One region of the Abiotrophia sp. genome, then DNA from elsewhere that is predicted to be linked to it. Evidence: predicted binding sites of a transcription regulator. Region 1 holds the regulator's gene; the other holds the start of a gene.

Region 1 (14,865 bases):
TGACAAGGGTGCCTTAGATTGTACCATCCAAGCCCGGACCATTACGGTGGCCCACCGTGCTGCTGACTTATCAGAATACAACTGGAAGGAGATTGACTCATGGAACGCTTAAGAAGAACAATGATGTTTGTCCCTGGTGCTAATGCGGCCATGCTACGCGATGCGCCACTATACGGGGCTGACTCTATTATGTTTGACCTAGAAGATGCAGTCTCCCTCAAGGAAAAAGATTCTGCCCGCACCTTGGTGCACTTCGCCCTCAAAACCTTTGACTACAGCAATGTCGAAACCGTTGTACGGATTAACGGGCTGGACACTACCGGTGCCCTAGATATCGAAGCGGTAGTCTTGGCTGGGGTTGACGTGGTACGTCTGCCTAAGACCGAAAACGCCCAAGATATCGTGGATGTCGATGCTATTATTACCCGTGTTGAGCAGGAAAATAATATTCCAGTTGGTCGCACTAAGATGATGGCCGCCATCGAATCAGCTGAAGGGGTACTAAATGCTCGTGAGATTGCTAAGGCATCTGACCGTCTGATTGGGATTGCCTTAGGGGCGGAAGACTATGTGACCAACATGAAGACTCGCCGTTACCCTGATGGCCAAGAACTCTTCTTCGCTCGTAGCATGATTCTACATGCAGCGCGTGCCGCAGGGATCGCCGCAATCGACACCGTCTACTCTAACGTAGACAACATGGACGGCTTCCGTGAGGAAGTCACCCGCATCAAGCAATTAGGTTTCGATGGTAAATCGGTCATCAACCCACGCCAAATTCCAGTGGTTAATGAAGTATATGCCCCAACTGAGAAGGAAATCCAACAATCTAAGGAAATTATCTGGGCCATTCGTGAAGCTGAAGCTAAAGGATCTGGCGTCATCTCAGTCAAAGGGAAAATGGTCGACAAGCCAATCGTGGAACGCGCTGAGCGGGTCATTGCCCTAGCCAAAGCAGCGGGACTCATTAGCGAGGAGGAAATTTAAGATGGTAGTCAACAAAGCAGGACGTGAAATTCCACAAGCAATCGCCGATCAATACGGCGTCTATGAAGGAGAGCTGGCACGGATTAAACCTTATGAAGCTTCAAGCCGTAAGGTAAAGCCCGTTGAACCACGCCAAGAAAAACTCTTGGGCAGCCTTCGCGAAGCCATTGAAAAGACCGGCCTCAAAGACGGCATGACCATTTCCTTCCACCACCATTTCCGTGAAGGGGACTATGTCATCAACATGGTCATGGAAGAAATTGCCAAAATGGGGATCAAAAATCTCTCCATCGCACCTTCTTCAATTGCCAACGTACATGAACCCCTCATCGAACACATCAAAAATGGGGTTATCACCAACATTACCTCTAGTGGTCTGCGTGACAAGTTAGGGGCTGCCATTTCTTCCGGTATTATGGAGAATCCAGTGGTGATTCGTTCCCACGGGGGACGTGCCCGTGCCATTACGGCAGGCGACATCCACATTGACGTAGCCTTCTTAGGTGCCCCAAGTTCTGACGAATATGGGAACGTCAACGGGACCAAAGGGAAAGCGACTTGTGGCTCCCTAGGTTATGCCATGATTGATGCTAAATATGCCGACCAAGTAGTGGTCATCACCGACTCCTTGGTGCCATATCCAAACACCCCAATTTCCATTCCACAAACAGACGTAGACTATGTGGTCGTAGTAGATGCTATTGGGGACCCTCAAGGGATTGCTAAAGGGGCAACTCGCTTCACCAAGAACCCTAAAGAGCTCTTGATTGCAGAATATGCTTCTAAGGTGATTACCGGTTCTCCTTACTATAAGGAAGGCTTCTCCTTCCAGACTGGTACAGGTGGTGCCTCTCTGGCTGCAACCCGCTTTATCCGCGAACAAATGATTAAAGACGGCATTAAAGCCAGCTTCGTGCTAGGTGGAATTACCAATGCCATGGTTGAACTCTTAGAAGAAGGCCTCGTTGAGAAGGTCATCGACGTTCAAGACTTTGACCACCCATCGGCAGTGTCCCTTGGTCGCAATGCGGATCACTATGAAATCGACGCTAGCATGTATGCTAACCCATTGTCCAAAGGGGCCATGGTTAACCGTTTGGATGTCGCCATCTTGTCTGCCTTGGAAGTCGATACGGACTTCAACGTCAATGTCATGACGGGTTCTGACGGGGTTATCCGTGGTGCTTCTGGTGGTCACTGTGATACTGCCTTTGCTTCTAAGATGTCCATGGTGATTTCACCATTAGTACGTGGCCGCATTCCAACATTCGTAGACTCTGTTAACACGGTCGTAACACCAGGGACTAGCGTGGACGTGGTCGTCACTGAGATTGGGATTGCGGTTAACCCTAACCGCCCAGACTTAGTTGAACACTTCAAGTCTCTCAAGGTGCCTCAATACACCATCCAAGAACTCAAAGAAAAAGCCTACAGCATTGTGGGCAACCCAGAACCGATTCAATACGGGGACAAGGTCGTAGCGGTCATCGAATATCGTGACGGTAGCGTCATCGACGTGGTGCGCAATGTCTAAGGGACTCTTTGATGGGCCTGAGGTCCACTTGGCCCAGGTTCTATCAGCCCGCGAGGCGCGGAGCCAGCGCCAGAGCCACTTACTCGAGACCTATGCGCCGGCCGTCTTGGTCTCCATGACCCTTAATACGCCGGGACCTGTCAAAAACTCTGAGGGCCTGTCCAAAATCGGTCACCGGCTAGCCCAGCTAGTCAGTGACCATTTGGCCCAAGAGGCGGTCCTCTACCAGGATCTGGTGGAGGCCGTGACAGGGTTAGAGGCCTATTGGGTGGTTAGCCAGGAGGCTGAGCTAGTCAAGCGGCATTTAGTGGCCTTTGAAGGGCAGCACCCCTTAGGTCGCCTAATGGACTTGGATGTGCTGGAACTGGTGGAAGGTAGACCCTGCCCCATCAGCCGCCGGCAGTTAGGATTGGCCCCGCGCCAGTGCTTCCTCTGCCAAGCAGACGCCAAGCAGTGTGCACGCTCACGCCAACACTCAGTAGCGGACATGCAGGCCTATATCAGTCAGGCCGTCGCTAACTATGAGGCCCAGACTGAATCCCCTTAAGGAAAGGAATAAACTATGAGCAAATTAATTCGTATCACTGAAACAGTCTTACGGGATGGCCAACAAAGCCAAATTGCCACTCGTATGACGACGGAAGATATGTTGCCAATTTTGAAAACTTTGGATCAAGCAGGCTTCCATGCCCTGGAGGTATGGGGCGGTGCGACCTTCGACTCTTGCATCCGCTTCTTAAACGAAGATCCATGGGAACGTCTGCGTCAAATTCGCGCAGCGGTCAAAAACACCAAGTTACAAATGCTCTTGCGGGGTCAAAACCTGCTAGGTTACCGTAACTATGCGGATGATGTGGTCAAGCTCTTCGTGCAAAAATCAGTCGAAAATGGGATTGACATTATTCGTATCTTCGATGCCTTGAACGATGTGCGCAACCTACAAACTTCGATTGAAGCAACCAAGGAAGCAGGGGGCTTAGCCCAAACAGCTATTTCCTACACCACTAGCCCAGTTCACACCATAGACTACTATGTGGACTTGGTAGGACGCATGGCCAAATTCGGGGCAGATTCTATCTGTATCAAGGACATGGCAGGGGTTCTAACACCACAAGCTGGCTATGAATTGGTTAGCCGTATCAAGGATAAGGTAGATTTACCTTTGGAAGTCCACACCCATGCAACTAGCGGGATTTCTGAGATGACCTACCTCAAGGTAGCAGAAGCAGGGGCCGACATTATCGACACAGCCTTGTCATCCTTCTCTGGCGGGACTAGCCAGCCAGCCACCGAATCGATGGTCTTGGCCTTAGAAGATTTAGGCTTCAAGACAGGTGTGGATATGAAAGAAGTAGAAGCGGCGGCGGCTTACTTCAATGGTATCCGCGACAAGTTCCGGTCGGAAGGGATTCTCAATCCTAAGGTTAAGGACACCGAGCCTAAGACCTTAATTTATCAAGTGCCTGGCGGTATGTTATCCAACTTGCTCAGCCAATTAACCGAACAAGGTTTGGCTGATAAGTATGATCAAGTACTTGCTGAAGTACCAAAAGTACGGGCTGACTTAGGCTATCCACCGCTGGTAACCCCATTATCACAAATGGTAGGGACCCAGGCAGTGATGAACGTCATCTCTGGCCAACGCTACAAGATGGTACCTAAGGAAATCAAGGACTATGTCTTAGGCCACTACGGTCAAGCACCAGCCAAGATTGATCCAGAAGTCAAGCAAACCATTATTGGGGACGCAGAAGTTGTAACAGTACGACCTGCTGACTTGATTGAGCCGCAATTACCAGAATTGCGGGAAGAAATTAAGGACTACGCTAAGTCTGACGAGGATTTACTCATGTATGCCCTCTTCCCACAACAAGCCAAGGATTACCTAGGCCGCCGGGAAGATCCCTACTATGACGTGCCTGTTCAGACAGTGGAAGTTTCCCTGGATTTACAATAAGCTAGAGAGGATGGGAGGAATTCCCGTCCTCTTTTTTATTGGGTCGGGACAGGAAATAGAGGAGTAGTTGAAAAGTTGTGATTAAATCAGCACGTAAATAAGCAACTTCAGACCCTATCTATCAATAGATAGATTGATAGATAGGGAGAGCAAAAAAAGCAGCTAGCTCAGTGAGAGCTAGCTGTCTTTTATCCTATACCCGCGGAAGTGAAGGAAGTGAGGCGGGTGTGGAGGCTTTATAGATAGTGTGTTTGGAAATGGGCCATGGCGTCAGCGAAGCTAGCTACCACGTGCGTGGCTTGGGCTTGAACCTCGACTGGGGCATGATCCATACAGTAGGAAATGTCGGCCACTGCGAACATGTCGCTGTCATTACCTGAGTCGCCAAAGACTACTAGGCGGTCATAGTCAGGCCGGATGATGGCTAAGCCGGAGGCCTTAGAGACCCCTTGAGCCGTTACTTCTAGACGGGTAGAACCTGATTTATAGGTAGCCAGTTGAGGGAACTTGGCTTGCAGGTCAGCCAGGTAGAAGTCGGCGGTTTCAGCACTTGGGCGGACATTGACCTTGTAGAGGCGATGACCTTCCAAGGCTGGATAAGGATCTGGCAAGCAAATCAAGGGCATATTCCAGAGCCGTTGCTTCTGCTCATGGTCGAAGTTACCAATACGACGTTGACCGTCTAGGGCATCAAAGATTAACTTGTGCTCCTTGAAATAAGCCAGTAGCTTGGGGGTAACGTCTTCAGGTAAGTGATGCTCGGCCAAGAGTTGGGCATAGCGGGTCACAACCGCGCCATTAAAGCCAATCATATGCGTGACATCGAGGTCATTGCCTTGGACAATGTACTGGATCTCTGCCAGGGAGCGGCCAGTGGCGATGGAGAAGTCGCCCAGCTCTTTGGCGGTATGGTAGGCCGCCAAATCAGCTGCATTGACCGTGACAGAATCCTTGACGAAGGTACCATCTAAGTCTGTCACAAAGAGGTTACGCATGACTTATTCCTCCATGCCGAGGATGTCTTGGATCTCCATTTTCAAGACATTGGCGTGGGCGCCATAAATCGATTGCATTTGCATGTCGTTTTCGGCGAAGCCTAGGGCACCGAGTTGGCTCGTGATGGTGTTTTTATCCACTTGGGCTTTGTCTTTGACATTAATCCGTAAGCGGGTGATGCAGGCGTTGACTTCTTCGATGTTGTCTGGGCCACCGTGAGCGGCAATCAAGCCCAGGGCTTGTTGATGGATGTCTTCGGGACTGTCAGGAATGGTCTTCATGGCAGTGCCTGAGTTTAGTAGGGCTTGGTCTTCAGGGTGTAAGTCATTGTTACTGTTGTTTTGACCGACTTGGTTAATGGTAACACCCAGTTTTTCACGCGCTTCTTTCTTGCTTGAAAGTTTGACTTCATCGCTATCTTCACGACCTGGTGTCTTCAAATCGAATTTGAGGATGAGCAAGCGGAAGACATAGTAGTAGAGGATGAAGCATGGTACGCCGACGATGAAGACTAACCACCAGTGGGTCTTAGGCCCTTGCAGGACGCCGTAGATGATTAAGTTGATAAAACCGTGACCGGTTGGGGTTGCCACCCCAGCACCTAAGAGGTGCATTACCAATAAGGCAGCACCTGCCATGAAGGCATGGGCAACATAGAGGATTGGGGCAACGAAGAGGAAGGTAAATTCAATTGGTTCGGTAATCCCGGTTAAGAAGGCAGTACCAGCAGCTGCGAAGAGCAGAGAGCCGACGACTTTGCGTTTCTTAGGATCGGCTGTCTTGTACATAGCGTAGGCAGCCCCAGATAAACCGAACATGAAGTAAACAAACTTCCCGCCGTTGAAACGGGTGATAGATGGGTCGATTGAAGTAATGTTAGGATCCGCAAGGGACGCTAGGTAGGCATTGATGGTACCCACAACGCGTTCGCCATTGATGGTCCAGGTCCCACCTAATTCAGTGGTACGCACTGGCCAGTTCAGCCCATGGTGGAGACCAAATGGTAGGAGTGCCCGTTCAACTAGCCCGTAGAGGAAGGTACCTAGAGGCCCAGACTTCAGGATGAAGACGGACATAACTGAAATCCCTTGTTGGATTGGTGGCCAGATGAAGAAGAGAATAACCGAAACAAAGGCCATGGCAACGATGGTCACAATCGGTACGAAACGTGGGCCACTGAAGAAGCCAATTAGGGTAGGTAATTGTTTCTTAACCGCCCAACGGTGAACGAAGAAGACCACAATCCCGACAATAATCCCCCCGAAGACGCTGAGGTCTAAGGTTTGAATCCCCATGACCTTAGTCTGCATGGCATTGGCCATGGCTAGTTTAGCTTCAGCGCTGGATAACTTGCTGGTGTCCACCAAGCTATGGCTTTGGACTAGGAGGAAGTTGAGGACGGAGTGTAAGACGATAAAACCGAGTACCCCAGATAGGGCAGCAGAACCTTTTTCGCGTTTGGCTAAACCAACGGCGACGCCGACAGCGAAGATAATTGGTAGGTTGTTGAAGGCTGTGTCCCCTAAGGTAATAAAGAATTTCATAATGAATTGGAAGATTTGGTTCTGAAGAACGGGGAACATCTTCAAGGTATCTGAGTTAGAGAAGGCAGTCCCAATCCCCTTAATAATCCCGGCCCCTGGCAAGACCGAAACAGGTAAGAGGAAGGATCGGCCAAACTGCTCAAAGGCATAAACAAACTTGTTTTTTTGACTCATTGTAGTCGCTCCTTCATAATTTGATAAGTCTATTCTAGCAAAAAAGCAAACGCTTTAGTTAAATGTGCTAAAAAGTTCCCAAGGAAGATAAAATTGACTCCAAGAGGTAAAATTACCTCTAAATTTTGTGGCGGCCCCCAGCTGTGGTACAATAGAAATGTAAACCCTTAGGGGATCAGGAGGGATGACATGTTTTTCGTCAATCTAAAGGCTCACTATGAAGAATTATCGGTCTATGAACAGGAAGTCATCGACTATCTCATGAAGCAGGACAATATCGAGGCCCAGACCCTTAAGTCTATTGTGGCGGCCCTGCATTTGTCGGCTTCGACCATTGTGCGGGCAGGTAAGAAGTTAGGATATGCTACCTTTAATGAACTCAAGTATGACCTGCGCCGTAGTAAGGAGTCCAATCAGGAGTCCCATCATCTGGCGGCCAGTCACTTTGACTTGATGAAGGCCCAGTTGACGGACGAGTTCCAACGAACCATGGCCCTATTAGACCAGGCCGATTTCGAGTCGGTGGCTGACCGGGTCTTGGCGGCGCGTCGGGTCTTCTGCGTGGGGATTGGGTCTAGCTATATGCCCATGTCTGACTTTAACCGTAAGCTCAAGCTCATTGATGTCTGGGCCAATGACTTCTTCGAACAGTATAGTATTGAACGCATTCCTGATATTGCGACCAAAGAAGATGTCATCGTAGTCTTCTCCCTAGGTGGGGCCAACAAGACGGTTAATGAGACCCTACTCAAGGCTCGCCAAAAGGGGACCCATATTGTGGCCATTACCAGCCTAATCCATCATCCTTTGGCCAAACTCAGTGATCAACTGATTCAGATTTATGATGCGCCCAAGGCGCGTAAGAAGATTCGGTCCCGGCTCATGCTCAACCTGGCCGGAACCCTCCTCTTCGAGACCTTACTCAAACGCCAGGCCGCCCAACAAGAGCAGGCCTAGGCAGAAAGAAGCGATTGATTCATGCATGCTGTAAAACTTGGCATTCTCCATACCAATGACACCCATTCCTATCTGGATTTATTTGGCCAGCGGGCCCACCTGATTGAAGGCCTGCGCGCACGCTATGAGGCCAGCTTGTTGCTGGGGGCGGGGGACCTCTTTGTGGGTGGTCCTTACTTCCAGCTCTTTGCTGGCCAGGCGGAAATTGCCCTCTTGAACCAGCTAGGTTATGATGCGGTAACTTTTGGCAATCATGAATTTGATCTGGGACCTAGCTTTTTGGCTTCCTATCTGGCCCAAGCCCGAGTGCCTTTTGTGTCCAGTAACCTGGACTTTAGCCGAGAGCCGGCTTTGGCTGATTTGGCGGCGCAACAAGTGGCGCCTTACCGCCTCTATGACCTGGCGGACGGTGTCCGACTGGCCCTCCTAGCAGCCACAACCCTGGAAACTCTGGATAATTCTTCGCCAGGGGAGCTGATTGGCTTTGAAGAACCTCGCGAGGCCTTAGAACGGAATCTGGCCTTGGCCCGTCAGGCTGGGGCAAGCCACTTTGTTCTCTTAAGCCATCTGGGTTATGAGACGGACCTGGCGCTGGCCCAAGAAGTGCCGGACTTTGCCGCCATCATCGGAGGCCATACCCATACGGTGACAGAGCAGCCCGCCTTAGTCGGCCAGACCTTGGTGGTGCAGGCTGGCTACTATGGCCGCCTGCTGGGCGAACTCAGTCTCTGGCTCTATCCGGATGGTAGCCACCAGCTAGGCCACTACCAACTACATGATTTAAGTCATTATGCCAAGGTTGCCCGTCCGGTAGCCAAGGAACTCAAAATCTGGCAAAGCCAGGTCCAGGCGCGCATTAGCCAAGTCATTGGCGTCAGTCGCCAGGCCCTAGATGGCAGTCGGGAGGCCCTGAGTCAGGGCCATACCAATCTCAGCCAACTGGTCTGCCGGGCCTATGCGGCAGCTGCTCGGGCTAAGGGCTGGCAAGTGGACTTTAGCCTCATTAATGGACGAGGCGTCCGCGCCAGTCTAGATCAGGGGCCGGTGACCTATGAGGAGGCCCTGGCTATTCTGCCCTTTGGCTGCCAGCTTTGGGTCCTGGAAGTGACAGGCGCCGATCTCAAGGAGGCGCTGGAATCTGGCCACTATCCTCGTATGATCGATAGTCAAGGCCAGCCCCTAGAGCTTGAAGAGGCAGTCAAGGGGCTGGACCCTGAGGCCACTTATCAGCTGGTGACTAACGACTTCTTAGGACGCGGCCGGGATGGTTATGAGGCCTTGGCCCGTCACCAGCTGCTGGATCAGCAGCTGGGTAGCGATCTGGATGCCTTGGTGGCTTACCTGTCCCAAGAGGCTTAAGCCTATTTAATAGTTACACTATTAAATAGGGTTTGAGAGGGCAAAAATTCTGGCTTTTTGGGGGCCACAGACTGAAAAAGTCAAAAATAAGCCGGAAACGTTCGTCTTTTGGCGGCAAAAGCCTGTCAGACCGGGCTTTGACTCCGGCCACTTATGAAAAGTCAAATATATAATCATTTATATAAAAAGGGGCCTCAGGCTCCTTTTTCTTTAGCTCTAGGCCAAGCAATTAGGTTGGCAAAAGGTCTGATTTGGTGTACAATAGTCAAAGAAAGTCAATGTAAGGAGGGGTAACATGTCAAGCCGCAATATGACCGACATCATTGAGGCCTACTTGAAGGAATTCCTCAAGCACCAAGAGCATGTCGAAATCAAACGTAGTGACATCGCGGAGCACTTCGACTGTGTCCCGTCACAAATTAACTACGTCATCAAGACCCGCTTTACCCAGGAGCATGGCTACCTGGTCGAAAGTAAGCGGGGTGGTGGCGGCTATATCCGCATTCTCAAGATTGAATTGGCCGACGAGGCAGCCCTGATTGATCAGCTGATTGAATTAGTGGGCGATAAGATTAGCCAACGCAACGGCATTCATATGATTGAGAATTTGATTGGCAAGGGCCTGATTACCAACCGCGAGGGGACCTTAATCCTGTCCGTGATTGAAAAATCTGTCCTCCATCAAATCAGTGAGCAGGAACAGGCGGCTCGCGCCCAACTGCTCAAGACCTTTTTGCAACAACTCAAATACAGCTATTAAGAAAAGGAGTGAAGACGCGATGTTTGAAGAACTATTTACCGAAAGTGCCCATCAAGTCATGATCATGGCGGCTGAGGCTACCTACCAATTGCGCCATTCAGCCATTGGGACCGAGCATATCTTGATTGGTCTAGCCCGCGAAGAACGTGGCATTGCCGGCGTCATTCTCCGTGAATTTGGCGTGACCCCGGAACTCATTCTGAACGAGTTGCGGGCCATCCATGGCGATGTAGAGGCGCCTATGCCACGGGGGGAAGTAACCCTACCTTATTCGCCGCGCGCCAAGAAGAATATCATGGATGCCTCCAATACAGCTAAGCGCTTGGGCGCCCGCCAAATTGGGACCGAGCACCTCTTATTAGCGATGCTGCCACAAGAAATTTTGGCTACCTTAATCTTGCGCAACCTAGATGTTGATTTAGACGCCCTTAAGAAAGCCGTCTACCAAGCCATCGGCATTGATAAGATGCCAATGGGCCAAAGCAAGCCTCAGGCGCGGACCCAGAAAGCCAGCGAAACTGCGCCAAGTAAGACGCCGACCTTGGATTCCTTTGCCCGCAACCTGACCCAAATGGCCAAAAAAGGTCAGATGGACCCAGTGGTGGGCCGCGAGAAGGAAGTCCAACGCATGCTGCAAATCATCAGCCGACGTAAGAAGAATAACCCTGTCCTAGTTGGGGACCCAGGGGTAGGTAAGACTGCCTTGGCAGAAGGCCTAGCCCAACACATCGTGTCAGGCGACGTGCCAGCCGATATTGCTAAGAAGCGCCTTATGATGCTGGATATGGGGAGTCTGGTGGCTGGGACCAAGTACCGGGGTGAGTTCGAAGAGCGCATGAAGCGCATTGTGGAAGAAGTCATGGCCGACGGCCAAGTGATTCTCTTCATTGATGAGCTCCATACCCTGATTGGGGCTGGTGGATCCGAGGGGGCCATTGATGCAGCCAACATCCTCAAGCCAGCTCTGGCACGGGGTGAAATCCAAGTCATTGGGGCGACGACCCTGAGTGAATACCAGAAATACATTGAAAAAGACGCGGCCTTGGAACGTCGTTTCTCTAAGGTACAAGTAGACGAGCCAACGCCTGAAGAAACCATCCAGATTCTGCAAGGGCTCAAGACCCAATATGAAGTTCACCACGCCGTGACCATTACCGACCAAGCCATTGAAGCGGCGGTCAAACTTAGTGTCCGCTACATTACGTCACGCTCCTTGCCTGATAAGGCCATCGATTTAATCGACGAAGCGGCCGCTAAGGTGCGGATTGAAGAAGCCGTCTCTCACGATCCCCTTTTCGCCCTCGAGAAGGAAATGGCCAAGTTGCAGGCCGACAAGGAAGAAGCCGTGTTAGCCCGCAACTTCCCAGAGGCTGCTAGCCTTCGTGAAGCCGAACAAAAACTGGAAAAACGCCTGGCCCGGGCCCGCAAGAAAGCACAAGCACAGGCCGGCCAGCCAGCACATTTAGTCGTGGATGAAGAACAAGTGGCTCAAGTCGTGGCCCTATCAACTGGCATCCCAGTGACCCAAATGGCCATGAAAGAAAGCCAACGCCTAGTTAACCTAGAGCGGGAGCTTCACCAACGGGTCATCGGCCAGGAAGAAGCCGTGTCCGCTGTGTCACGTGCTATTCGCCGGGCTCGTTCTGGCCTCAAGGCGCCAGGCCGTCCAATTGGTTCCTTCCTTTTCTTAGGGCCAACCGGGGTTGGTAAGACCGAATTAGCCAAGGCCTTGGCCCAAGCCATGTTTGGCTCGCAAGACAATATGATTCGGGTCGACATGTCCGAGTACATGGAGAAACACACCGTGTCTCGCCTGATTGGTTCGCCTCCAGGCTATGTAGGCCATGAAGAAAGCGGCCAGTTGACCGAGAAGGTTCGCCAAAAACCTTACTCTGTCATTCTCCTCGACGAAATCGAGAAGGCCCACCCAGATGTCTTCAACATCCTGCTCCAAGTCTTTGACGACGGACATTTGACTGACTCCAAGGGCCGCCAAGTCGATTTCCGCAACACCATCATTATCATGACTTCTAACCTAGGGGCAACCGCCCTGCGGGATGAGAAATCCGTCGGTTTTGGGGCTAAGCAGTTTACCGCTGACCACCTGGCCATGGAAAAACGTATTCGCGAAGAGCTCAAGCGTTCTTTCCGTCCAGAATTACTCAACCGGATTGACGAAACGGTGGTCTTCCACTCCTTAACTAAGGAAGAAATTCGCCAAATCGTGAAGCTCCATACTAAGGATATTATCAAGCGCCTAGGCGAATTGGCCATCAAGGCTCGGGTGACCGACACAGCGGTAGACATTATCGCCGAAGCCGGCTTCGACCCAGAATACGGGGCGCGTCCAATTCGTCGCGCGATTCAAAAACAAATTGAGGACCAACTCAGTGAGCTGCTGCTCAGTGGCAACATTGTCACCGGTGACTCAGTGACCATTGGCGGCCGGTCCGGCAAGATTAACATTGCCGCTAAGGACCATGAGGCTGGCTCAAGCAAGGCCAAAGCTAAGCCAAAAGCCAAAGCCTAAATAATCTAAGACGGGAGGTAGCCCATGTTTGAACAACTGCAAAGACTCTATCCCCAGGCCCAAGCAGTCGCACCGGATGCGGTGCTGCCCGGCTATCTGATTGTCCAATTGGGGGATCAAGGCCTGGCCATTCCTCAGGCCGACCTGACTAGCAAGGAGGAAGAACTGCTGCTCATGATGAGCTTGGCCAAGGCCACTCCCCAGGTGCCGGTTGTGGATTTAGCGCCACATCAACAGGCCTGGCGGGCCTTTCTCCTAGAAGGTCGGCCGCTAGAAGGCCAAATGCGGGGCAGTTTGGTCTGTATCTATTTGATTATGCAGGCCAAGTCAGAGACCTTCGACCCTGTCTTGTGGCAGCAAACCCTGGAAGATTCTCTGGAAGCCATTGAAGTGGTCATTCCGGATGAAGCCAATCGCTGGCTAGTCTGCCTTCGAGGCATGGAACACGTGGGCGCCTTGGTGGACATTATTAAGACCTTGGACATTGACTTTGAGACGGTGACCCGAGGTTGTGTCGGCCTAGTAGCCAAGTTGGACCAGGATTATGTGGCCCATTTCCAAGATGAGCGACGTCTGGTTCACAGTATTCTGTCTCAGATTATGGAGCCTGAAATTGTGCCCCTGACCTCAGTCCTCTTGCGCCTGGTAGGGCGCGAGGTGACCAAGCAGTATGCCTTTATGGATCGACTGCACGATGTCCTCAAGCACAATCCAGACTATGCGGCGACGGTGCGGGCCCTCTTTGAACACCAGGGCAACCTGAGTCAGGCAGCCGACGAACTCTATATTCATCGCAATACCCTGACCTATCGCCTCAGCAAATACACCAAGGAAACGGGGCTTAACCTGCAACATCTGACAGATCTGATTGTTAGCTACCTGGCTCTGGAACATAAGGGGTGAGGCCATGATGGATGCAAGCCAACTGGCGCCCACCGACTTGGCCCAGCACGAATATTGGATGCAGCAGGCCCTAGAACTGGCCGACCAGGCCCAAGCCCTAGGTGAAGTGCCCATTGGCGCCCTCTTAGTTAAGGATGGCGTCCTCCTGGCTTCAGCCTACAATCTGCGGGAGGTCAACCACCAGGCTACGGCCCACGCCGAACTCCTAGCCATTGAAGCGGCCAACCAGGCCCTGGGTGCCTGGCGCCTAGAGGGCTGTACCCTCTATGTGACCTTGGAACCTTGCCCTATGTGTGCGGGTGCCCTGGTCTTATCGCGGGTGGGTCAGGTGGTTTACGGCGCAAGTGACCCCAAGGGCGGCTGTGCCGGCAGTCTCATGAATCTCTTGGAAGACAGCCGCTTCAACCATCAGCCTCAAGTCATTAAGGGAGTGCTGGAAGCCCAGTGTAGTGACAAGCTCAAGACCTTCTTCCAAGGCCTCCGCAAGCGGAATAAGTTGCGTAAAGAGCAAGCCAAGCAAGCGGATGAACAAGCTGACTAATTAATATAAAAATGAACGCTCAAGCCAGCCCTCTTAAGGGCCGGTCTTGAGCGTTTTTTGTCTTGGTTGGGAGTATTACGAATATTTGAGATACAAAATTATCCATTTTCATGAAAATTAATCAACATCGGCTTTCTAATGTGCTAGAATAAGAATATTAAATCCCCCACTTCGTTCAAGAAGTAAATGCAAGGAGCAAAAGCAATAATGAAAGTACTAGCATATGGTGTTCGCGATATCGAAAGACCCGTTTTTGATATAGCCAATCAAAAGTTTGGTTATGAATTAGTTTGTGTGCCCAACTACCTAACGGGTCCGGAAGAGGCTTGGTTAGCTCAAGATTGTCAGGCCGTTATTTTACGTGGTAACTGCTGGGCTACAAAGGAGGTCTTAGACATCTACAAAAAATTAGGGGTAGAATATGTCCTGACGCGGACAGTAGGGGTCGATCATATCGATCTTGCCTATGCTAGGCAATTGGGCTTCAAGTTAGCACACGTCCCTTTTTACTCACCTAATGCGATTGCTGAATTGGCTTTGACCTTGGCCATGACCCTCTTGCGGAATGTCGCCTATACAACGCACTTAACTAGCCAGCATGATTTTCGTATCCACGAGCAAAT
Region 2 (14,865 bases), on a different contig from region 1:
TAAAGTATCCTGAGACAAAACCTTAGCCTCGTCCACAACCGACCGCTCTGGTTTATCAGGTAAGTTGTTAGTCTTAGCGCCACAACCCACCATAAACAAGAAGACAAAGCCTAGTAAGAGTAGGAATCCTCGCCATTTTTTAGTTTTCATGGTCATGCCTCCTCATAGGACTTACTGTCGCCTTAGCGGCTAGAAGAATTCAAATCTACTGTTGGTGCTACTTGCGCATCACTACTTGCTTGATACAAGTTCACCGGTTGGAAACCGAAGATTCCCGCTACCAAGTTAATTGGGAAGGAGCGAACCTTTGTATTGTACTTGGTCGCCACTTCGTTGAAAACCCCACGGGAGGTCTTGATACGGTTCTCAGTGCCTTCCAATTCAGTAATGAGATTTTCCACCTGTTGATTAGCCTTCAAATCTGGATAATTCTCTGATAAAACCAATAAACGGGACACAGCTGATGATAAGTCAGACTGGCCTTGCTCGGCTTCTGACGCGTTACCAGAACCAATCTTAGCACGGGCTTCCGCTATTTTCTCGAAGATTTCTGATTCATGACTCATATAACCCTTCACACTGTTGACTACATTAGGAATTAAGTCATAGCGACGTTGCAAATCAACTTGCACGTCCGCCTGGGCTTGAGTAACTGCATTTTGCGATGATACTAGGCCATTATAGGTACCACCTAAGGCAATGGCGATGACTGCCAGAACAGCAATCACAAATAACCACGTTTTTTTCATATTATGATCCTCCTGTCCTCTGAATCAAGTTCTCATTTCAAGGACAAGATGATTATACCATATGACGGGGCTCAGCGAATAGGACTTAGGTCCTATTCTTTGAGGTTTACCTAAATTTACTATCTTAATGCAAAAATACCCACTAAACCGTAAGGCTCAGTGGGTTGATTTAGCGTCTGAAATGATGGTCTTAGCTGATTAGACTTCATCCGCGTAGACTGCCGTCCCTAAGGCAGTAACACAGAATACATATGGAAGATAGGTGGTACCTCCTTGGGTGTTGACTGTTTCAGGTTCTAAGGTCACATAATCAAATTTAAGGTTGATAATGGCATTGCAACCTAGATCATAGGCTTGTTCCTTGAGATGGGCCAAAGTCAGGATACGCCCTTCTTCCATAACATCTACCAAACTTTGGGCCGGGTCACCTAAGGCATTGTCTCCACGCCCTCCATCCACGCCACGTGCGATAGAATGTGCTAAATCACTGGCTACAGGACCGCCATAATGGGTGATACTATAGCCATCAAATCCCTGTCCCGTAGTCACAACAATATTGGCAATTCCTTGCTCCCGTTCTTTTTGCTGGGCAAGTTGATCAGCAAATTCCTCATCTTGGTCTGCCAAATAGTTCTGAAATTGGTCCAATAAATAATCGAGGTCCACATCATCTTCTAGATAGGAGCCGGTAAGAGAAAACTTCACTGCGATTCCTTGGTCTTGAAGGAAGGCCTCAAAAGCCTCTTTATCCAAATTATAGTCACGTACAATATCTTTAATTTTCATACGGCATCTACCTTTCTGCTTCTTTTTTTGGGGGCGTCAGTCACTTCTAAAATATATTTCATATTGGAAAGTGGATAGTTTAATTTTACTACTCATGCTTATGGGGCACAAGAAATAGGAACCTAGCCTCATTAATCCTCAGTAACGGAAAGCAAGAGAACCCACCAAGCCAAGCGCTCAATGAGTTCTCATCTATTATTTTCCCCATTCTTCTCTGAGGACCCCATACTTGACGCTATCATAGTATACCCCTTGCCAGTAGCGGACTTGACGAATACAGGCTTCTTGTTGCCAACCGAGACCTTGGGCGCAGCTCATCATACCAACATTCCCACTCCAAGTTGTTAATCCCAAATGTTCTAATTCAGGAAAGCGAGCGAAAGTATCAGTCGTCCACAGCTCCAAAGCCTTCCGCCCCACACCCCTGTTCCAGCAATTTGCATCATAAATGACAATTCCTACTTCCATCCAACGAGTTCGTCGATCTTCCCAAATTCGGGAGACCATTCCCACTGCTTGGCCTTCTACTTGGATACAACGCACACCTTCACTTAAGAGAAAAGCTGCCACGCTACTAGAGGCAAAATCTTCAAAACTCTCATATGCTTGATACTCTTGAAAGTAAGGTGCATCCCAACGCGCCCACTCAGGTTCCGCATCACGAAATCCCAACTCCCAAACGGCTCGCAATTTGTTTTCATCAAAAGTGACTAATTCAATATTCTGATTCATGTTGATTCTCCTTCTTATCTCAAACTACCTTTTGTGGGTTCTAGGATGATTGACAGACAAAATTGTTACCTTCATTCTACTAGCTGGGAGACAGTTCATCAAGATATAGAAACTAAAACCTATGCTTAATTTAGCTATAGCTCCACTCAAAGTCACAATATTCTTATATCAGTTCGGGTTAACCACAAAAAGGCTGACATCCTGAGATGTCAGCTTGATACTTTATTTTTCTAGCAAGAGTTTGCGAGTCAGGAAGTTGAAGACCATGACAATAGCTGTCACCGCCACCTTGGCTGGCATGACCGGCCAATGCATGGCATCGACTGCCACCCACATGAGTCCAGCGGTTAGAGCCAGCCCAAGTATGCTTAGGACTAGAAAAAGCAAGAACTCTTGATGTTTTTGTTCCGGACTAAACTTGCTTTCGAAAGTGAAACGCATACTTGCCCAGTAATTGAAGATGGTAGCTAGGATAAAAGCGATAATGACTGCTAGCTGATAGTGCCAGCCCAGGATACCATTGAGACCATAGACGATAGCAAAGTCAATTAGTGTCGAGAGTCCACCAACCACCAAGAAACTCAAAATTTGAGTCGATAATCTATTTTTCACTATTTAGCCTCAATCTTGACCTCTAAGAAATGGTCATTGTATTCAACGAGTTTGGATTGACCCAAGCCCTTATAAACTTCTAAGCGAGCAATGAGTTCATCGTCAGGGTAAAAAGCAGTGTCTTGCGTGACCTCTTCAGGCAACTGCTCCATCGCAGTCTTGTTGGGAGTTGCATAGCCAATATACTCGGCATTGCGCGCTGCTACATCAGGGCGCAAGAGGAAGTTAATCAAGGCATAGGCACCTTCTACATTGCGCGCTGTTTTAGGAATGACAATGTTATCAAACCAGATGTTGGAACCTTCCTTAGGTACTGTATAGGCTAGCTTAGGATTGCGTTCCAAGGCAGTCTTGGCTTCACCCGAAAAGGTAATACCGACACCAGCTTCACCTTGAGATAGGTACATCTTAATCTCATCCGACACCATAGCCCGTATGTTTGGCATTAATTGCTTGAGCTTAACTGTCGCCAACTCAAGCGCTAGGTCATCCGTTTCATTGAGGGAGTAGCCCAAGGATTGGAGCCCAATCCCCATTACCTCACGCGCGCCATCATAAATCAGAATGTCATTACGCAATTCTGGTCGCCAGAGATCATTCCATGACTGGAAGTCTTCTTCGCTGTATTTGCTGGTGTCATACACAATCCCAAGGGTGCCCCAGAAGTAAGGAACTGAATACTTGTTGTCCGGATCAAAGTCCAAGTTCAAGAAACGTTGATCCAAGTGCTGTAAGTTGCTAAGCTTACTGTGTTCCAAAGGCAAGACCATGCCGTCCTTCATCATTTCCTGAATCATGTACTCACTAGGAACCGTGATATCATAAGGAGTCCCACCTTGACGGATTTTAGCCATCATGGCCTCGTTAGAATCAAAGGTCTCATAGATGACCTTGTAACCTGTCTCAGCCTCAAATTCCTTGAGTAGTTCTGGGTCGATATAATCGCCCCAGTTATAGAAGTTAATGACCTTGTCACCGGTATAGCCTTCTGCATGTTCCAACTGATAGCGAATACCGAAGAGGACGGCACTAATTGCCAGAATAGCCAGAATCCCTTGAACAATCTTACGCACGACGGCGGCCTCCCTTCTGGGCCTTAGCCATACGGTTGAGTCGGCGTTGTTCCCCTGTTTGGATGAAGTAATAACCGATTACCAAAATCAAACTCATGATAAACATCAAAGTTGAGATGGCGTTGATTTCAAGGCTAATTCCGCGCCGTGCACGCGAGTAGATTTCCACTGATAAGGTTGAGAAACCATTCCCTGCCAAGAAGAAGGTGACTGCAAAGTCATCCAGAGAATAGGTAAAGGCCATGAAGAAACCGGCCATAATCCCTGAGGCAATGCTTGGCAAGACTACTCGGGTCAAGACTTGGAAGTAGTTGGCCCCTAAGTCTTGGGCAGCCGTCACCATGGTATCATTCATTTCATAGAGACGCGGCAGTACCATAAGGACCACAATTGGGACGTTAAAGGCAACGTGGGCCAAGAGAACACTAAAGAAACCTAATTGAATGGCCAAGAGACTGAAGAGAATGAGGAAACTTGCCCCAATCATAACGTCAGGCGTTACCATCAAGATATTGTTAAGGTTCAGTACTAACTGGCGCTTAGATTTCTGTCTCAAATAATAAATCATAATGGCCCCTAAGGTCCCAATGGCTGTTGCCAACAAGGCTGATAAGAGGGCTAAAATAAAGGTGTTGAGAATGAAAATCATAAGACGGGTATCGCCAAAGACCTTGGTATAGTGGTCTAAAGTAAAGCCAGTAAAACTATTCATATCCCCTCCTGCATTAAAGGAGTAGAAAATCAAATAGAAAATTGGCAAGTAGAGAACGGCGAACATAAACCAGAGATATAGGTTAGAAAACTTAAAAATCTTATTCATGAGTCATGGCCCCCTTATCCTTACGGTCGCGGGTTAAGTACATGACTAGAACCATAAGCACCATGAGGACGACCCCAATGGTAGAACCCATGCCTCGGTTCTGAGTGACCATGAAGTGTTGTTCAACGGCTGTCCCCAAGGTAATGACCCGGTTCCCACCGATGAGACGGGTCAACATGAAGAGAGACAAGGACGGAATAAAGACCGCCTGAATCCCTGAACGCACGCCAGGCATAGACAGTGGGAAGACAACGCGACGAAGGGTCGCCCATTTTGAGGCCCCTAAGTCTGAAGAAGCTTCCATCAAGGAATGTGGAATCTCCGTAATAGAGTTATAAATTGGCATAATCATAAATGGCAATTCGATATAACCAGCTACCAAGAGAAAGGCCGCATCGGTAAAGAGCAACTGCTTGGGCCCAATCCCCATAAAAGTCAGGAATTGGTTGACTGAGCCAGTCTGACTCAGGAGACCGATGAAGGCATAGGCCTTGAGCAAAAGGTTAATCCAAGTAGGCAGTAGCACCAAAAGCATCCAGAGCTGACGGTGCTTGGTTTTGCTAAGCAGATAAGCCATTGGATAGCTAAGAGCTAGCGTAATGATAGTCAAGAGCCCAGCATAGATAAAGGAGTTCATGGTCATCTTGATATAGTTAATAGAAGAAAAGTACTCAGCATAGTTGGCCAAGGTAAAGTTCCCATGAATATCAAAGAAAGATGAACCTAAAACTAAGACTAAGGGTAAAATAACGAAGAGACCTAGCCAGAGATAATAAGGAATGGCATAGAGATGGTTATATTTGCGGTTCATAGGCCCCCTCCTAGTCTTCGTACTGTTCTAGGCGGGCATCGAAATCTTCTTCCGACTCATTGAAGCGCATTACGTGGATGGCATCTGGTTCAAAGAAGAGACCTACTTTGGACCCAGCGCTTACCTTCTTAGTTGTATGAATCATCCACTCATTGCCATCTTCGTCATAGGCGATGACTTCGTTGAAGACGCCACGGAAAAGCATGGTGTCGACGGTCGCAATCAACTTGCCCTTTTCAGGCGTGGTTACATCAATATCTTCTGGTCGGATGACAATCTCAACCATTTCACCAGCTGGAATACCAGCATCCTCACAGTCAAAGACCTTACCAACAAATTCTACGCGGTAATCTTCAATCATACGAGCATCCACAATGTTAGATTCACCGATAAAGTCGGCAACATAGTGGTTAATTGGCTCATCGTAAATGTCTACTGGGGTCCCTGATTGGATAATTTCCCCGTTATTCATGACAAAAATCCAGTCTGACATGGCAAGCGCTTCTTCCTGGTCATGAGTGACGAAGACGAAGGTAATGCCTAGTCGACGTTGCAGTTCACGTAATTCGTACTGCATGTCTGTCCGTAACTTCAAGTCCAAGGCTGATAAAGGCTCATCTAACAAGAGCACTTCTGGCTCATTTACCAAGGCACGGGCGATGGCCACACGTTGGCGCTGCCCCCCAGACATTTCTGAGATAGCACGATTCTCATAACCTGAGAGTCGAACCATCTTGAGGGCTTCCGTTACCTTCTCCTTGATGGTTGCCTTATCTACCTTTTTAACAGATAGACCGAAAGCAATATTGTCGTAAACATTCATATGAGGGAAGAGGGCATAGTCTTGAAAGACTGTATTGACCTTCCGTTGATTGGCGGGCACGTCTGTGACTGGCTCGCCATCCAAATAAACCTGACCACTAGTGGCCGAAGAAAAGCCTGCGATAATTCGTAAGATAGTGGTCTTACCGCAGCCAGAGGGACCTAATAAGGTATAGAACTTGCCTTTTTCAAGCTCCATATCAATCGACTTTAAGACTTGCTGGTCATCATAAGACTTAGTAACGCCTTTGAGAACCACGCTGTGTTGCGTTTTATTCATTACATTGCTCCTGTTGCCCCCATAGGGGTTATTTTTTCGACAATTATTGACTCCTTTTGGGTAGTTTTTTTGCCATGAGGGGACCCCTCACTGAGTTTGATTATAGCAGTTATGGTAGGGAATTACAATGTAAAAAACTGAGACTAAACTCAGCTTGAAAAAAGAAAAAACTCGCCTAGCAAAAGGCGAGTGAAATGGGGGTATAGGGACTCGAACCCTAGACCCAATGATTAAGAGTCATTTGCTCTACCAACTGAGCTATACCCCCATAAAGCTTAAGTAGCTTACTTCATTATCTTACACCTGTTTTCATCAAATTTCAAGCCCTAAAGTCAAGAAAAAGCGAAAAATTCTCTCGCTCTTTCCTAGCCTATAAGTAGCTACCAAGATACAAAATAGCGCCTGCCCTAATGGGCAAGCGCTAAATGAAATTATTTTTTGAGATTCTTAGAATTGGTCATGATGGCATCAACCAAGCCATATTTAACCGCCTCTTCAGCTGACATGTAGTTGTCGCGATCTGTATCGCGGGCAATAACCTTAAGGGTTTGACCAGTACGTTCGGCCAAAATCTTGTTAAGCGTATCGCGAGTCTTCAAAATATGCTTTGCGGCAATTTCAATTTCGGTCGCTTGACCTTGGGCTCCACCTAAAGGTTGATGAATCATAACCTCAGCGTTAGGTAAGGCATAGCGTTTGCCCTTTTCCCCTGCGGCTAGAAGGAAAGCCCCCATAGAAGCCGCCATCCCAATTACGATGGTTTGTACATCGGCATTGATAAAGTTCATGGTATCGAAGATAGCCAAACCGGCAGAGACACTCCCACCTGGTGAATTAATATAGAGATAAATATCCTTGTCAGGATCTTGGGCATCCAAGAACAAGAGTTGGGCAATTACACTGTTAGCCACCGCATCATCAATAGGACCGGATAACATGACAATACGGTCTTTTAAGAGTCGTGAATAAATATCGTAGGCGCGTTCGCCACGTGACGATTGTTCAATGACTGTAGGAATTAAGTTCATTCCCTTTCCTCCTTCGGATTCGGCTCTGAGCCGATTACTACTGTCTCAGTATACCCTTTTGGTCAATAAAGGTCAAGCAGGATGCTCCTGCATCAGCTCTGCTAGGCAAACGCCAAGGGCAAAAGAAAAAGCCATCCGATTGGATGACTTCCTCAACATTACTATAATTAAGCTTCCTTGGCTACGACTTGTTTGCCGTCGTAGTAACCACAGTTTGAGCATACACGGTGACTTAAACGTAATTCACCACACTCAGGACAAGGGTTCATTCCTGGAACAACTAATTTGAAATGGGTACGACGTCTGTTTTTACGTGCTTTTGAAGTTCTTCTCTTTGGTACTGCCATGGTTTACACCTCCTGAAAAATTTGTGGAATGAATAAGATTACTCATCCGCATTGGCTTCGTTTAATAGAGCTCTTAGATTAGCAAAGCGTGGGTCCCCTGCTTCCGATGACTGACGTTCTAGACTTGCTAGATAATCCGTCTCCGTCAACACAGCCCAATCCTTGCCACTTGGTAATGCAGCCGTCTCTTCCTCTTCACCAACGACACGCATTGGGAGATTCAACAGTAAGGCATCGATGACTGCTAACTCGAGGTCGATATAATCGTGTTCGAGCACAATTGTCGTCTCCTCGTACTCATCGGCATTCGCATCATATTCCGGCATCACATAGCGTTCGTCAATCGGAACTTGTAAATGAACCGGTACAGGTTCTAAGCTGCGAGTTGATGGCAATGTCATCACTGTACTTGCGGTACAATGCAAGAATATTTCCTGTCCATGAGCAACGAAATAACCTGTTACTTGAACGGGAGTTAAATGGAGAATTGACGGTTCCATCGCTTGCACCTTGGCCGCCACATCCAATTCGACATCGAAGTGGAGTAGCTCTTCCTTGTGGTCGCGAATTTTACGTAAGGTCCATTTCATCTAATATCACCTCTAAAACGACTCTTGTATTATACTTAAATTTTAGGGTCCTGTCAATCGTTTCTGGCCCCTTTTCAGCCTAGCTTTCTAATTTTTTTGTCAAAGAAAGCTGAGAACTTGTTTAGGTTGGACTTGTGACTGAATCTGCCCTCCCGGGCGTAACTGGTAGATGGTGTCCGCAACTAAATTCCAGCCATAATCCTTCTCATAAGCAGGTTTATATTGGCTAAAGACTCTTAAATCCTCTTGCTTACGCCAGGCCCCCAGCCAAGATCGCCCCGCTTGAGAGGCATCTAACAATCTGAAGGCTTGGGGTGTCGTTTCCCGGTTAAAGGCAGTCACTGCCGTCTGAGGAATTTGCAAGAGAATGGCCATGGCCACTCGCTGAATGGCAGCTTGAGTCCAACGTTTGGAAATCATGGCCTGACGCCAGTCCTCCCATTTCTCCTTAATCTCAGCTTGAGACTTAAAGCGATTGGCTAAGCCTTCTTTGACACCGGCTATTTGCTCTAGAGAAGCCAGAGGTTGGGTCAGTAACTGATAGCGCAGGTAAGGCCAGTAGGCTGACCAAGGTGCATCCAGTTCAGGTCTAAGCTGCCCCTGGAGGCCAGGTGCTAAATCTGCCGTCACTTCCTGGCCCCGGCGAAAGGCTTGGCGAATAGCAGACCCACTCAGAATTGGCTGGCCATCCTCAGTTTCCTGCAAGCGAGGCAGGCTCAGCACCTGACAATCAGGGGCTAGCTGAGCGAGTGTCTTAAGATATTGAAGCCCCAGCTGGTGATTGGCCTGCCAAGGCGCTAGATCCGACCAATTAGCCAGAGACTGAATAGCCACTTGATAGGCTGCTGGGTAGGCTAACCCAGTCTTGAGCGCATCTTGAATTTCCTTGTCGATATGAGCCTGATGCTGAGCTTCCCAAGCCAGGAAGTCCTTAAGTTGGGCAATATGGGCACTTTCTGTTCCAAAGACAATCCGCTCCACACCTAACTTGGCTAAGATAGCCATCCCATGTCGACCAAAGTAATCCGCTGACTGCAAACTTGCCAGGGTCGGTAATTCAATCACTAAATCGGCCCCTGCGGCTACCGCAGCTTGAGCCCGATGCCATTTGTCTATGATGGCAAACTCGCCGCGTTGGACCACATTGCCACTCATTAAAACCAGAATCTGGTCTTGGGGAAAGTGTTGCTTGACCCAGTCCAGTTGGTAGGCATGCCCCCGATGTAGGGGATTATACTCCGCCAAAATTCCTATCAGGGCCATGGTCTAGCCTCCTTTCCTGACTCTTTACTTACTAGCGCGGAAGAACCAACGGTCAGCCGTCTGCCCTTCCTGATAATAGGCCTGGCCGAAGTCCACTAGTACTTCTACCTGGCTAAAGCCAGCTTCTCTCAGCGCTGACTGGTACCAAGCTAAAGGATAGGTTCTTTCTTCTAAGTTGACGTCTGTCCTTTGATAATGGCTCCCGACTTGTTCAAAGACTGTCAGATAGTGTTGGACACTTAGTTGATCCAAGTCCGACTCACTATCCCACAATAAGGCATAGCGGTCGTCACTATCAAAGTATGAAAAACCATCAAAATTCTCAATTTGTTGCGGTGTCCAAACGTCAAACAAAAGTTGCCCTCCTGGAGCCAATCGCCCAAATAACTCTTTCAAGGCTTTGGCCACCTGGTCAGGACCGGCCAAGAAACAAAGAGAGTCCGCATAACAGGTGATGAGATCATAATCTTGGTCTAAGGCACTCAGGTCCAAAAGATCTGCTACCAGATAGGCAGAATTCTCACTGTTGCCTGGCTCTTCCTGGGCAACCTTAATCATGGCCGGGTCGTAGTCAAAGCCTAAAATTTGGCCACAGAAAGGCGCCAAAAGCTGAGTGAACCAGCCCGTCCCACAGGCAGCATCTAAAACCTTGCCTGGAGCTTGATCCCGGCTAGTCAAGGTAAAGTCCAACCAGCGTTCATATATTTCTAAATCATTGAAGTGGTCGTAGACATGGGCTATTTGACTGAAGTTACCGGTGGTCATTGGGCACTAACCCAGTCGCTAACATCCACTAAGGGTGCATCTCGCCATAATTTCTCTAAATTGTAGTGGTCGCGTTCAGTGTAATGGAAGACATGGATAATGACTTCCACTAAGTCAATCAGAACCCACTTACCACCGTCTTTACCTTCGACGTTCTTGACTTCTAGGCCTTCCTTGTGGGCCGCCTCTACGATAGAGTCCACAATGGCATCCAATTGTTTATCGTTGCGCGCATGCGTAACTACAAAGTAGTCAGCAATAGGGGTCACATTACGTACATCTAAGGCCACGATGTCTTGAGCCAAACGGTCATCGGCTGCCCGAACGGCTAATTCTAAAATTTCTAAAGCTGTTTTTGTCATAGGTTCCTCCTAAATCCCCTCTTGGCACCAGCGGTTGTAAATTTCTACCGCCCCATCAAAGAGAGGTTTTTCCTTGTCAATTAAATAAGTTAAAGTGCGCTTGATTTTGTACCAGCATGCCGCGTCCAAATCAGTTGCAGCAAGCTCCCGCGCTACGTCCACGCCTGGAAAATCGCGTCCTGGTTCCATATAGTCGGCTAGATATAGAATCTTACCGATTAAATCAAATTGATACCAGCCCACAGTGTGGCCAGCCACCGCTTCTAGGATGCGACGGTCAGTCACACCATAGCGGTCCATGAGGATTTGAGCTGCGGCAGGGCCATGTAGAATGTCGCTGCCTTCTTGACTTAAATCCACTTGTGGCCAAAAAGTCTGAGCCAGAACACGCGCCTGCTCCACATCCAAATCTTTGGCATAGTCATGAGCTAAAGCTGCAATGCTGACCGCTTCGGCATCCGCTCCATAGCGTTCAGCCAATTCAATAGCCGTCTGCTCCACCCTCAGAACGTGCTGATAACGTTTGGGTTTGATACGTTGAGCCAAATCATCCAAGAAGGCCTGACGATTGGTATTCCAATAAGTCATGTCTGCCTCCCCCTATGCTCGACCAAAGGCCGTTTTGTAGAGCCCTTGCGCATCAATGTAAGCAGCCACTGCCTCAGGCACCTGATAGCGAATGCTTTGATCACAGAAGACCCGCAAACGAATATCGGTTGAACTGACAGGCAAGGTTGGGGCTTCCACCCATTCAACCGGCCACTCGGTCTCGGGCATAGGCGTCCCAACTGGCTTTTGCGCTACAAATTGGACTAGCTCAGCCAATTGCTCAATCTGATGCCATTTATGTAATTTCTGAGCTCGGTCTGCTCCCATCAGGTAATAGAACTGAGCGTCTGGGAAGAGGCGACGGAAATAACGCATGGTATCGACTGTAAAAAGTTTGTCTCCATGCAAAAGCTCATAAGGTTGAATCTTGAAGAAGGGATTATCCTGAATGGCCAGTTGCACCATCTTAAGCCGATGAATGACGGGCACATCTGTCCCCTCTTGCTCGTAGTGACGCTTGGCTACCGGCATAAACCAGACTTCGTCTAATTCCAATTCCTTCCCCACCTGCTCAGCTAGTAGCAAATGGCCTAAATGCGGTGGGTTAAAGGCCCCACCCAGTATGCCAATGCGTTTAGGCCCCTGAACCTGTACTTCTTGAGCTAGGCTAGTCAAGGTCTTGCCTAGGGTTTCCGTTTGTGTCATCATGCGATCACCTCTTTGAATGATTGGCTTAAGTCAGCCCAAGTATGGGCATGGTCTTACTTGATTTTCTTAAGATCAGCAGATAATTTCTGATATTTGGCAATATGAGAAGATCGGTAGAGCACGCCTGTGTGGCCGATAACCTGAACCACCTGGGCATCAAGGGCATAGGCAATCTCTGCCGTTACTTCCCGAATTTCTTCTTCGCTATTCTGCAGGACCTTAAACTTAATTAGTTCCCGCTTTGTCAAGGCCTGATCCACCTGATCAAGGAAAGTTTGGCCTAGACCTTCCTTGCCCATCTGAAAAATTGGTTTTTCGTGATGAGCAATCTTTTTAAGATGGTTAACTTGTTTCTTGTTAAGTGATGTCACTTGCTTGTTCCTCTTGTCTTTCTTAAATAATAGCGTCTCGAACGGTCACTGCTACCCCTTTGGGTACCCAAACCGTCACACGGACAGGCCGATTCACGCTGAACCAACCTAGACCTGAGATGGCCACATCTTGGTCCTGACTGAGGGTTAATTCTTTAGCCACTAGGTCAGGAAAATCAGCAGCTTCATCCTCACTAGGTGGGCTTAGTAAGCCACCTTTGTGTTGGGCATAGAAGGCATCCGCCTTGTCCAACTTGGTGCGGTGTAGGTAGCAATCCTTGGAGACATAATAGGTAAAGGAGGTCCGCTCCCCTTTTTCAAAATCAACCCGGCCAACACCCGCTAAGAAAATGGTCTGCCCCGCATTAAGCTGGAAAGTCATAGGCTTGAAAGGCTTGCTTGGCAAAAGCTTGCGCATGGCCTCCCGAGACAGATAATGGGCTAGTTGGGTCCGGTGGATAATCCCTGGTGTATCAATAATAGCGTGGTCAGGCGTCAAGGGGATATGAATCATATCCAAAGTCGTACCTGGATGATTGGAGGTCGTTATAATCTGCCCCTCTCCACCATAATGGGCTAGAAGCTGATTGATCAGCGTAGACTTACCCACATTGGTAACCCCTACGATATAAATATTACGGTCATGGATATTGGCTTCAATCAATTCCAGCAGTTCGGTTAGGGTATGGCCCTTATGGGCGCTCCCAAGGATAATATCTTGTGGAAAGAGGCCATTGTCAGCCAGAATGCCTTTGAGCCAATGCTTGACGCGATTCTGACGGGTCACCTTAGGTAGTAAGTCGAATTTATTCCCGAAAACCACAAAAGGTTGGTTGCCAATAAAACGGGCCAAGCCATGGATAAGACTGCCTTCGACATCGAAGATATCTAAGACATTGATAATCAAGGCATTATCATGGGCAATTTCGCTGAGCTTGTCTAGGAAGACTTGGTCAGGAATTTGCAGGTCTTGTAATTCATTGTAGTGGCGTAACTTAAAGCAACGTTGGCAGTAAAACTGCCCTTTTTCTAAGCCCTTAGCTAAGGCAGACGCTGGTAAATAACCAGCTTGCTCAGGATCCTGACTTTGAATGGTTGCCCCACAGCCAATACATTGGTAGTGTTCCTCAGTCAAGTTGATCCCCCCAGTCCCCTTTGCGTTTAATGCCAACTAACTTAAGCGCAAGTCGTTCAATAGCCCGGTTGGCCCAAGTATAGAAGTTATCGTTGCGAGCGATTGGTTTGACCAAGATGCTAGCCATTTTAGCTCGGTTAGCCCCGATAATATCGGTCATGATTTGGTCGCCAATCATAATAGTATTAGCCTGACTAGTTCCCAAAGCATCCAAAGCCACCTGGAAATTCTTGCGACGTGGCTTGAGTGCGCCTGCCTTGTAGGGAATCCCTAGTGGTTCAGCTACCTTGGCAACTCGCTCCACCTTATTGTTGGATAAGATATAAATCTTAACACCGGCTTGCGTCATACGGCTAATCCAATCTGCCATTTCTTCTGTATAGTTCATATTATTCCAAGCAATGACGGTATTATCTAGGTCAATAATAGCCGCCTCATAGCCCCGCTTGAGCAGGTCTTGGGGCTGGATATCATAGACCGAGTTAATAGTCCAACTTGGCGTTATGTAGCGTTTCATTCACACATTGCTCCTTTAAAGTCTATCACCTCCATTATAGCATAAGAAAGCCCGCTCGTCCTTGATTTCGTCGGCTTTAATCAAACCTTAAGCTTCTACTTAAGCCCACCAGCAAATTAAAAGAGGCTAGGAGCCATGGCCCTAACCTCTTTGTCTCATTTATTAACCTAACATCTCGAAAATTTCGATTGCTACTAGGTCGATGTCATCGTATTGGAAGACAGACCCAGATTGGTGGTCAGTCAGTTCAAAGGTGTCACTTTCTTTTACATAAGCAACTTGGCATTTTTCCACGCCTTCAATCTCGAAGCGGCGTACTTCTACATCACTTTCGGTATGGGTCATAGCTTCTAAACGTTGGATAATCCCATTTAATACTGAACTTTTCATAGTTTCACTCCATTCTTAACTCTGCTGCCCATTGCGCTACGATTTCTCGCCATGAGGCAAAGTCTGGACAACATTCCTCAAACTACAATGTTATCATATCTTACTTTCAAGCTAGACGCAAGTTTCTCACTCTGACTGCCACCATAATTTGATAA

What was found. The regulator CtsR, encoded in region 1, represses protease genes until heat stress. The targets are predictions, from matches to a motif close to TTGGTCAAAAAAGGTCAAANA.
Region 2: clpP (ATP-dependent Clp endopeptidase proteolytic subunit ClpP) is a predicted target of CtsR. The motif match lies at 7,772-7,792, and genes of this name have one in related genera.

Annotation. Positions count from the first base shown of each region.
Region 1 is NZ_DBHIRJ010000012.1:25,144-40,008, forward strand. It holds gene citD (citrate lyase acyl carrier protein) at 1-112, shown strand, start outside; gene citE (citrate (pro-3S)-lyase subunit beta) at 100-987, shown strand; gene citF (citrate lyase subunit alpha) at 989-2,521, shown strand; gene citX (citrate lyase holo-[acyl-carrier protein] synthase) at 2,514-3,068, shown strand; gene ACO53F_RS08900 (oxaloacetate decarboxylase subunit alpha) at 3,084-4,478, shown strand; gene ACO53F_RS08905 (HAD-IIB family hydrolase) at 4,715-5,473, opposite strand; gene ACO53F_RS08910 (PTS transporter subunit EIIC) at 5,477-7,192, opposite strand; gene ACO53F_RS08915 (MurR/RpiR family transcriptional regulator) at 7,382-8,149, shown strand; gene ACO53F_RS08920 (bifunctional metallophosphatase/5'-nucleotidase) at 8,171-9,508, shown strand; gene ACO53F_RS08925 (CtsR family transcriptional regulator) at 9,804-10,268, shown strand; gene ACO53F_RS08930 (ATP-dependent Clp protease ATP-binding subunit) at 10,288-12,798, shown strand; gene ACO53F_RS08935 (PucR family transcriptional regulator) at 12,823-13,701, shown strand; gene tadA (tRNA adenosine(34) deaminase TadA) at 13,706-14,242, shown strand; gene ACO53F_RS08945 (2-hydroxyacid dehydrogenase) at 14,450-14,865, shown strand, end outside.
Region 2 is NZ_DBHIRJ010000005.1:161,550-176,414, reverse strand. It holds gene ACO53F_RS05590 (TPM domain-containing protein) at 1-150, opposite strand, end outside; gene ACO53F_RS05585 (LemA family protein) at 183-749, opposite strand; gene ACO53F_RS05580 (heavy metal-binding domain-containing protein) at 948-1,535, opposite strand; gene ACO53F_RS05575 (GNAT family N-acetyltransferase) at 1,731-2,267, opposite strand; gene ACO53F_RS05570 (GtrA family protein) at 2,490-2,879, opposite strand; gene ACO53F_RS05565 (ABC transporter substrate-binding protein) at 2,879-3,952, opposite strand; gene ACO53F_RS05560 (ABC transporter permease) at 3,945-4,772, opposite strand; gene ACO53F_RS05555 (ABC transporter permease) at 4,765-5,583, opposite strand; gene ACO53F_RS05550 (ABC transporter ATP-binding protein) at 5,594-6,685, opposite strand; tRNA gene ACO53F_RS05545 (tRNA-Lys) at 6,881-6,953, opposite strand; gene clpP (ATP-dependent Clp endopeptidase proteolytic subunit ClpP) at 7,117-7,713, opposite strand; gene rpmF (50S ribosomal protein L32) at 7,881-8,060, opposite strand; gene ACO53F_RS05530 (YceD family protein) at 8,099-8,650, opposite strand; gene ACO53F_RS05525 (nucleotidyltransferase family protein) at 8,750-9,913, opposite strand; gene ACO53F_RS05520 (class I SAM-dependent DNA methyltransferase) at 9,938-10,678, opposite strand; gene rsfS (ribosome silencing factor) at 10,675-11,040, opposite strand; gene yqeK (bis(5'-nucleosyl)-tetraphosphatase (symmetrical) YqeK) at 11,050-11,628, opposite strand; gene nadD (nicotinate-nucleotide adenylyltransferase) at 11,641-12,297, opposite strand; gene yhbY (ribosome assembly RNA-binding protein YhbY) at 12,351-12,668, opposite strand; gene yqeH (ribosome biogenesis GTPase YqeH) at 12,691-13,803, opposite strand; gene ACO53F_RS05490 (YqeG family HAD IIIA-type phosphatase) at 13,796-14,320, opposite strand; gene ACO53F_RS05485 (YkuJ family protein) at 14,483-14,710, opposite strand; gene ACO53F_RS05480 (NAD(P)-dependent oxidoreductase) at 14,837-14,865, opposite strand, start outside.